DNA from 2 places in the Paenibacillus sp. 102 genome. Region 1 is predicted to be linked to the other one. Evidence: riboswitches for the same ligand, from Rfam matches in the RefSeq annotation. Region 1 holds a riboswitch; the other holds the start of a gene.

Region 1 (4,889 bases):
CCAAAGCGGATTGCTAGGTCCCCGACACCCCCGCCTCCGACAACTCCCGCCATAGCGGAGTAGGAAATAAAACTTACCGTTAAAACGGTTAAGCTTAATACAAGACCTGAACGCGCTTCAACAAGCAGTACTTTCCACACGATTTGCAGCGGAGTTGCTCCCATTGCTTCAGCAGCTTCGATTACTCCTTTTGGAACTTCGCGCAGCGCTTGCTCTACGAGTCTCGCAAAATAAGGGATTGCTGCTACTGATAAAGGAATCGTTGCAGCGATTGGACCGATTGTAGTTCCCAATAAAGTTCTTGTGAGAGGTACAAGTGCTACTAGTAAAATGATAAATGGAAATGAACGAATAATATTTACGATACCATTTAAAATACGATGGACAATATTTTGTTCCAAAATTTGTCCTTTACTTGTAAAATACAAAATTACACCTAAAGGAACCCCTAAAATAATTGCTGCTCCCACAGAAAGTCCAACCATTAATAATGTTTGTAAAAGCGATGTCCAAATCTCTGGAAGGAGCGGAATAACATTATTGAACATGTGCAACGCCCCTCTCTTGCTCTACTCCTAATAAAAGTTTCGCAATTTCTGTTGTTGGTTTTAAATGTTGGTCGCGTAAGTGGAATGATTCAACAACTTCTCCTTCTTCCATTACCGCGACTTTATTACAAATTTGTTTAATGACATTCATTTCATGCGTTACGATTACGATTGTAACTCCTAACTCTTTATTTATCTTTTGTAAAAATTGCAAAATAGAAAGTGTCGTTTTCGGATCGAGTGCCGATGTCGGTTCATCACAAAGCAATACCTTAGGATCATTTGCTAATGCACGAGCAATCGCAACACGCTGTTTTTGCCCACCGCTCAGTTGTGAAGGAAAATGATGTGCTTTATCACTTAAACCAACAATCTCTAAACATTCTCTCACTCGTTTTTCTTTCTCTTCTTTTGAAACTGATTTCAATTCTAATGGCAGGGCAATATTATCCGATACATTTTTATTATGAAGAAGATGAAAATGTTGAAAAATCATCCCGATTGACTGTCTGGCTGTTCGTAAGTCTTTTTTCGATAACTTTGTTAAATCTTTACCATTTACAATGACTGCACCTGAATCTGGTTTTTCCAGTAAATTCATTGTACGTAATAACGTAGATTTTCCCGCACCACTTAAGCCAGCAATTCCGTATATATCATGTTCTTCAATTTGTAAAGAGACTGATTTTACACCGTGAAATAAACCTTCTTTCGTCTGAAACGTTTTATTTATATTGCGTAACGTTATCACGTTCACTCACTCCTTTTCAATTGATTTATAAGCATCGTCTGCTAGTAATGAGAGTGTTACATCATCCATTGGTGGATTGTGTAAACCAGCGCGAACATTTAAATAATAGCGGTGCAGCGGATTCTTTTCAGATAAACTTTTTGCCCCTACAATTCTCATTGCCTTATCGACAATTGATATCGCTGCATTCGTCGCAATATATTTCGCTGCTGCTAATTCTGCTTGCAAGGATTGTTTATTTTTCGCCTCATCATATTTTTTCGCCACTTGGTATAAAAAAGTGCGAGCTTGCAAGAGTTCTAACTCTAATTCGCCTACTAATCTTCTAACGTTTGGAAGCAAGCTGATTGGGTGATTTAAACTATTCGGTTGATATGATTTCGCAAAATCAATTGCATAATTTCTTGCAGCCTGTGCAATTCCCAAATAGCATGCTGGTATATGAAGTAACCATCCAATTCCTTTCGGTTTCGACTTCGAACCTTTTACATCTGTAAAAAATTTATTCGGGATTTCAACATTCTGCAGTACAAGATCGTGGCTAGCGGTTCCGCGCATCGCAACACTATCCCAAGTCTCCTCAATAAACACACCCTTTTCATGTCTTGGAATTACAAATTCCCCAATCTCTTCTCTTCCTTCAATACTCGCTGAAATAATGAAATAATCGAGTACAGGTGCCATCGTTGTAAAAGTCTTTCTCCCGTTTATAATCCATTTATCACCTTTTTGTACAGCTAACGTTTCTGGTTTTCCGCCTCGCGTTGGACTCCCTGTTTTTGGTTCCGTTGCCGCTCTGTTAAAAAGAGCGCCTTTTTTTACTTCGTCACAAAACCAAGCGAACATATCGGGTTTCCATGAACGATTTTCAGCAAGTTCCTTCACAATCCCAAGGTGCCAGCCAATTGATAAAGCTGTTGCTCCGTCTCCCTCTGCAATCTTTTCTTGAAATAAAACAAAGTCATATAGCGAAATTGCCTTTCCTCCGACATCTTTTGGTAATGTTAACTTCGTATAACCGATATGCTGCAACTCTTTAATATTTTCAAAAGGAAAAGATCCGAGTTCACTCAGTTGATGTTCCCTTCCTGCAAACTGCGGAATTAATTCCTTTATCTTCTCCAATACGAGAACTTGTTCTTCTGTTTCTATAAATGATAATGTCATATCAAGATCTCCTTTACTTTAAGTAATCAGGAAGTACGAATCCTTCAAATTGTTCTTCAGATTGAATCATCTTTTTAAATTCTGGTGAATGGTACGCTTCAATTAAGTCTTTCGCAAATTGTTTTTCTTTATCTTCATCACGAACAGTAACAATAATTCTGTGTTGCGGAGGTGTTTTTTCTAATTCCAATGCTTCTTTTAACTTATGTCCAGATGAAATGACAAGATTTCCGTTAATAATGCCGTAATCTAAATCTTTCATTGCCCTTGGGATTTGTGGTGATTCGAGCGGTACTAATTTGAAATCTTTCTTTTTAAACGTTATGTCTTTTTCAGAGATTGTTAAAATATTTACATTTCCTTTTAATTTCACCCAGCCAATCTCTTCTAAAATACGTAATGCCCGTTCTAAATTAACTGGATCATTGGGTACCCCAATCTTCATTCCATCTTTCAAATCATCTAATGATTTATGTTTTTCAGAGTATACACCTTGAGGTGCTGATGGAACTTGAATAATACTTGAAATTTTCGCATTATTTTCTTTTGCGTAAGACTTCATAAAAGCAGTACTTTGAAATATATTTGCATCAATATCCTTATTCGTTAATGCAGGATTTGTTTCGTTTGGCGAATTAAACTCAACAATTTTAATTTTGTATCCCTTTTTCTCTAAGTACGGTTGTACTGCTTTTTTCACTTGATCGCTATATGGACCAGGTGTAAAGCCTAAACGAATCTCTTTTTGATTGCCCCCTGATGTCTGCGTACAACCAGTAATGATAAATAAACTACATACAATACTTACAAGTGCAAAAAATAAACGCTTCATCCCTTCTCCTCCTACTAAAAAACAACCTTACATATAAGAAGGTTGTCATCTCTTTTCCTTCTTATCTACTCGGAATTAGCACCTTTTTATTACAGATAGGTTGCTGAAGCTTCATCGGGCCGTTCCCTCCACTTCTCTCGATAAGATTATATTTTATTATGTTCTCTATTGTGTCACTATTCCGATGAAAATACAAGGCTTTTATTATAAAAATTTTCTATAATTTGTAAAGTTATAGGAAAATTACAACATATTCACATAACAAAAAGGATAGATAAGGCAGAGTAGTTCTGCCTTATCTATCCTTTCTCTTACTTGTTTAATCACCTTTCAGCATACGTAAAGGTAACGATGCAACATACCCAATATAAGAACATAATTCTTTAAAAAAGAACGGAATTTCTGTATCTAATGTTTTATATGCTGATGTTGGCGTTGGTGATGCATATGCATCCATCCCAATATGCTTCGCTATTTTCATCGCTCGCTTCATATGAAGAGGATCACTTACAATCGTGTATGTATGTAAGCCATTATCAATTCCGACCTGTTTCGCATTCTTTAAATTATCTTCTGTAAAACGCGACTGTGTTTCAATTAATATATCTTCATCCTTTACGTTATGTTTTATTGCATACGCTTTTGCAGTACGTGCTTCTTCTTGCTCCGCTTCAAATTTGGTACCACCTGTAAAAATAATTTTTTTAATACTTCCATTCTTATACAAGGAAATCGCATGATTGATTCTTTCGCGAAATACAGGAGACGGCTTTCCGTTCCAAGACGCCGCTCCTAGTACAACAGCAGCATCTGTAGGTACCTCGTCTGTTTTAAAGCGATAACTCCAAATATCGTAAGCTACATAACTTACAAATAGAATCATAGAACTAATCATAAGCAAGAACACTTGCAAGATTCTTCTTTTTTTACTTTTCTTATTTTGTTTCATTTGTACTAGCCTCCGTGCATCATCCATACTTCTATTAATTTAAAATGATCTTTTTTGAATCATTATATTTGAGTTTATTTGAAAGAAGGCACTTTTCTCAACAATTGATTCGTGCTATAAAGGGTTTTCATTCAAATAGAGGATTTTTAATTTACTATTATTTGCGGTTCATACTTTATGAATTTGATTTATGTACAAATTTCTCATACAACTCTATTGTAACGAATTTCTTCACAGAAGGGAATGATGAAACAAAAGTATATAAAAGAAGTTATCATTTTGTAAGAAAAAAAGAAGAGATTTTCCTAATTTCATAGAAACGAACCTCTTTTTTCTATCTACTTTATAATCCAATATTTCATATGTTGCTCCTCAAGTGCACATGTAAAGCCTGCTTTTTCTAACACTCTACTTGAAGCAACATTACTCGTTAAGCAATCTGCTTTAATCGTTTTTACTTCCTCATTCTGCTTAAGCCACTCTACAAAAGCTCTCGCCATCTCAGTCGCATAACCATTTCCTTGATAATCTGATACGATACTATATCCAATCTCAACTGTACCAGTTGAATCAGGTGCACCTTTACAACCCATATCACCAATAATTGCATTATCTTCCTTATGAATAATGAGTCCACTCCAC
Region 2 (4,889 bases), on a different contig from region 1:
TCTATCTCCCCTTGTAAAATTGATTCTTCTTCTCCTGCTTCTGCTACAATTTCTCCCCATGGATCAACAATAAGAGAATGTCCAGCAAACACATTATTTGGATCCTCTCCTGCTCTATTGCATGCAACTACATAACATTGATTTTCAATCGCTCTCGCTTGAAGAAGTAAACGCCAATGAGCTAAGCGAACAAGCGGCCATTCTGCTACAACGAATAATACATTTACCCCTTTTACAGTATGAACACGCATCCATTCTGGAAAACGAATATCATAACAAATGACACCACCGCACTGTACACCATCCAATATAAATTCTCCTGTTTCATCACCTGCTATTAAATAGTTATGTTCATTCATCAACTGGAACAAATGAACCTTACTATACTCACTTTGTAGTTTTCCTTCACGATTTACTGTATACATCGTATTCGTAACACCATGCTTTGTTTGCCTCGCAATAGAACCACCGACAATATTCACACCATATTGCTGTGCCCAATCTGAAAGAAGTTGCTTTGTTTGAATCCCACCCCCATCTGCAATTTCCGGCAATCTCTCTAAATCATAACCAGTCGTCCAAAGTTCTGGTAATACGATAACGTCCGGTTTTCCTTGCATCGCCTCTTTTATTTTTTTCTTTGTATTTTCAATATTTGTTTTTACATTACCAAAAGCAATATCCATTTGAATACATGCGACTTTCACTTTATCCACCCCATCTTCAATTATTTGTTCTTTACAAAAACTTAGAAAGGTTATATCATTTGTCACTAGAATTGTAACAACTTTCAAAAGAGGTGGAAAGTATGAAAGATTTTCAACCTTCCGAGATTGTAACATCATTACCAACGCAATTTTTCGCTTCACTTGTTGCAAAAGTTAACAAAGTCGTCGAAGCAGGGCACGATGTTATCAATCTAGGTCAAGGCAATCCAGATCAACCAACACCGCCGCATATCGTAACAGCTTTACAACGTGCAGCAGAAAAAGCAGTTCATCACAAATACCCGCCATTTCGCGGACATGAAAGCTTAAAAAAAGCCGTTGCGACATTCTATGAACGTGAATACGGAGTCAAAATAAACCCTAAAACAGAAGTCGCTATTTTATTTGGTGGTAAAGCCGGTCTGGTTGAATTGCCGCTTTGTTTTACAAACCCTGGTGACACAATACTTGTACCTGATCCAGGATACCCTGACTATTTATCAGGCGTCGCTTTAGCGAAAGCAAAGTTTGAGACGATGCCATTGTTAGCAGAAAATGATTTTTTACCGGATTACACTAAAATCAATGATTCTATTGCCAAACAAGCTAAATTGATGTTTTTAAATTATCCTAATAATCCAACTGGTGCTATTGCATCAAAAGAATTTTTTGAAGAAACAATATCATTTGCAAATGAAAATGATATTTTAGTAGTTCACGACTTCGCTTATGGAGCAATTGGCTTTGATAGTAACAAACCAACTAGCTTCTTACAAGTAAACGGCGCAAAAGATGTTGGCATTGAAATTTATACACTATCAAAAACATTTAATATGGCTGGTTGGCGTATTGCCTTTGCAATCGGTAACGAAAGTGTCATTGAAACAATCAATTTATTGCAAGATCATATGTATGTCAGCATTTTTGGCGCTGTACAAGAGGCGGCTTGTGAGGCACTATTAAGTTCACAATCTTGTGTAAATGAACTTGTTGAACGCTATGAATCACGGAGAAATGCACTCATTACAGCGTGTCGTTCAATCGGCTGGGATGTTGTCGCACCGAAGGGATCATTTTTCGCATGGCTTCCTGTTCCTAATGAGTATACATCAGAACAATTTACTGCCTTATTGTTAGAACAAGCACATGTAGCAGTTGCACCTGGAGTCGGATTCGGCGAACATGGCGAAGGCTACGTTCGTATTGGATTATTACATACAGAAGAGCGATTACAAGAAGCTGTTCAACGAATCCAGAAATTAAAAATTTTCAAAAAACCATTGACATCATAAAAAAACTCTGTCAAAATTCAGATATCGAAAAAATTTAAACATTTCTAAATACTTCTTATCAAGAGCAGGTGGAGGGACGAGCCCGACGAAACCCGGCAACCGATCTACAATTGTAGGCACGGTGCTAATTCTCGCAGCATTATGCTGACAGATAAGGAGCTGGTTGTAAAAAAACCTCTCCTTAGCTGAGAGGTTTTTTTATTTAACTAGGAGGTTATGAAAATGAGCGGAATAACAGCAACCTATTTAATCCATGATGATTCTCATAATTTAAACCAAAAGGCAGAGCAAATTGCTCTCGGTTTGACAATTGGTTCATGGACTCATTTACCACACTTATTACAAGAACAATTAAAACAACATAAAGGCAACGTCATTCATGTCGAAAAGTTAGAAGAACAAGAACATGTAAATACGTACCTTGGAAAAAAAGTAACACGTGGACTCATTAAAATTCATTATCCATCACTAAATTTCAGCCCTGATTTACCAGCCATTTTAACAACAACATTTGGCAAATTATCATTAGATGGCGAAGTTAAACTGATTGATTTAACATTTTCAGATGACTTAAAAAAACATTTCCCTGGCCCTAAATTTGGTATTGAGGGCATTCGAAATCTCTTACATATTCACGATCGTCCACTTCTAATGAGCATTTTCAAAGGAATGATTGGACGTAATATCGGATATTTAAAAACTCAACTACGTGATCAAGCAATTGGCGGTGTAGATATTGTAAAAGATGATGAGATCTTATTTGAAAACTCATTAACGCCACTTACGAAACGAATTCATGCTGGAAAAGAAGTATTACAGTCTGTATACGAAACATATGGCCATAAGACTTTATATGCAGTGAATTTAACGGGACGTACTTATGATTTAAAAGAAAATGCAAAACGAGCAATCGAATACGGTGCGGATATCCTACTTTTTAATGTCTTTGCGTACGGATTAGATGTACTACAATCACTTGCAGAGGATAAAGATATTTCTATTCCTATCATGGCTCATCCTGCCGTTAGCGGTGCTTATGCATCATCGAAATTATATGGGGTTTCTTCACCATTATTACTTGGAAAATTGCTTCGTTATGCTGGTGCCGACTTCTCTTTATTCCCATCACCATACGGCAGTGTTGCATTAGAAAAAAAAGAAGCCCTTCTTATTACAGAGGCACTAACAAAAGAAGATCCCGCTTTAAAAAGAAGCTTCCCTGTTCCATCAGCTGGCATTCACCCTGGTTTTGTTCCATTTACCCTTCGCGACTTTGGTAAAAATGTTGTCATTAATGCAGGTGGTGGTATTCATGGTCATCCGAGCGGAGCACAAGGTGGGGGAAAAGCATTTCGAGCAGCAATTGATGCCACTTTGCAAGGAACACCATTGCATGAAGCAGGTAACACTGATTTACATGCTGCACTGCAATTATGGGGAAATCCATCTCACGAGGTGAAACTATGAGTCTTCAAATTTTTTGTGACTTTGATGGTACAATTACGAACAATGATAATATCGTTGCCATTATGGAGAAATTCGCTCCACCAGAAGCCGAAACGATTAAACAAAAGATTCTATCACAAGAAATTTCCATTCAAGAAGGTGTAGGGGAATTATTTTCCCTTATACCTACAAGTTTACAAGATGATATCACTACTTTTATAAAAGAAACAGCGGTAATTCGGACTGGATTTCAAGAGTTTGCACAGTTTGTCCAAACAAATAATCAGATTTCACTTCACATTGTATCAGGCGGAATGGACTTTTTTGTCTATCCTCTTCTAGAAGGAATCATTAGTCCTGAGCACATTTATTGTAATACGACTGATTTTTCCGGCGAAACAATTAGGGTAAACTGGCCTCACCCATGCGATGAACATTGTAAGAATCAATGTGGTCTCTGTAAATCAACACTGATTCAGCAATTAAGTTCAAACGGTGATTTCAATATTGTGATTGGAGATTCGATTACAGATTTACAAGCAGCAAAACTTGCTGATAAAGTATTCGCTCGTGATTTTCTCATTACAAAATGCCAAGAACATCAAATTTCCTATACAGCATTTGAAACGTTTTATGACATACAGACAGAAGTTACGCAATTGTTGGAGGTGATAAAATGAAACAACTTTTTCGTCAATGGGAGGAATTGAGTAAATTAAAAAAAGAATTAACAGAAAGAAACTGGTTTCCTGCTACAAGTGGAAACATTTCAATAAAAGTGAGTAACACTCCAATGACCTTTCTCATTACAGCAAGCGGAAGAGATAAATCAAAAACAACACCTGATGATTTTCTATTAGTTGATCATACTGGAAAGGCTGTTTTAGAAACCGATTTACGCCCTTCAGCAGAAACATTGCTACACACTCATATTTACAATCATACAGAAGCTAGATGTGTTTTACATGTTCATACAATTGATAACAATGTAATTACAAACGTATACGACAAAGAAGTTTCATTTTCTAATCAAGAAATTATTAAAGCTCTTAATATATGGGAAGAAGGAGCCTCTATCCAAATTCCAATTATTGAAAATCATGCTCATATCCCAACATTAGGAGAAGATTTCCGGAAACATATTCATGATGATGCTGGAGCTATACTAATTCGCAACCACGGTATTACTGTTTGGGGAAAAGATAGCTTTGATACAAAGAAAAGATTAGAAGCATATGAATTTTTATTCCAATTTCATATAAAACTATTATCAATTCAAGGAGGCGTTTCACATGGCGCAAATTCGTATTCATGAAATAAATACCCGCATTGAAAATGAAGTGGAAGTGGAGCAATTTTTACAAGGAGAAGGCGTTTTATATGAGAAATGGGATATTTCAAAACTTCCTGCTCATTTAGAAGAAAACTACTCCTTAACTGATGA

What was found. Region 1 has a riboswitch for S-adenosylmethionine ahead of AAIE21_RS12655 (MetQ/NlpA family ABC transporter substrate-binding protein). Riboswitches for the same ligand answer to the same signal wherever they lie in the genome.
Region 2: it holds a riboswitch for S-adenosylmethionine, as region 1 does, so the genes downstream of both, mtnW (2,3-diketo-5-methylthiopentyl-1-phosphate enolase) here and AAIE21_RS12655 (MetQ/NlpA family ABC transporter substrate-binding protein) in region 1, are expected to answer to the same signal.

What each region holds. Positions count from the first base shown of each region.
Region 1 is NZ_JBCGHT010000004.1:99,235-104,123, forward strand. It holds gene AAIE21_RS12640 (methionine ABC transporter permease) at 1-548, opposite strand, end outside; gene AAIE21_RS12645 (methionine ABC transporter ATP-binding protein) at 538-1,299, opposite strand; gene AAIE21_RS12650 (acyl-CoA dehydrogenase family protein) at 1,306-2,466, opposite strand; gene AAIE21_RS12655 (MetQ/NlpA family ABC transporter substrate-binding protein) at 2,480-3,298, opposite strand; SAM riboswitch class I at 3,357-3,445, opposite strand; gene AAIE21_RS12660 (YdcF family protein) at 3,618-4,247, opposite strand; gene AAIE21_RS12665 (GNAT family N-acetyltransferase) at 4,586-4,889, opposite strand, start outside.
Region 2 is NZ_JBCGHT010000001.1:550,132-555,020, forward strand. It holds gene AAIE21_RS02845 (carbon-nitrogen family hydrolase) at 1-794, opposite strand, end outside; gene AAIE21_RS02850 (pyridoxal phosphate-dependent aminotransferase) at 809-1,999, shown strand; SAM riboswitch class I at 2,052-2,157, shown strand; gene mtnW (2,3-diketo-5-methylthiopentyl-1-phosphate enolase) at 2,222-3,466, shown strand; gene AAIE21_RS02860 (2-hydroxy-3-keto-5-methylthiopentenyl-1-phosphate phosphatase) at 3,463-4,125, shown strand; gene AAIE21_RS02865 (methylthioribulose 1-phosphate dehydratase) at 4,122-4,760, shown strand; gene AAIE21_RS02870 (cupin domain-containing protein) at 4,738-4,889, shown strand, end outside.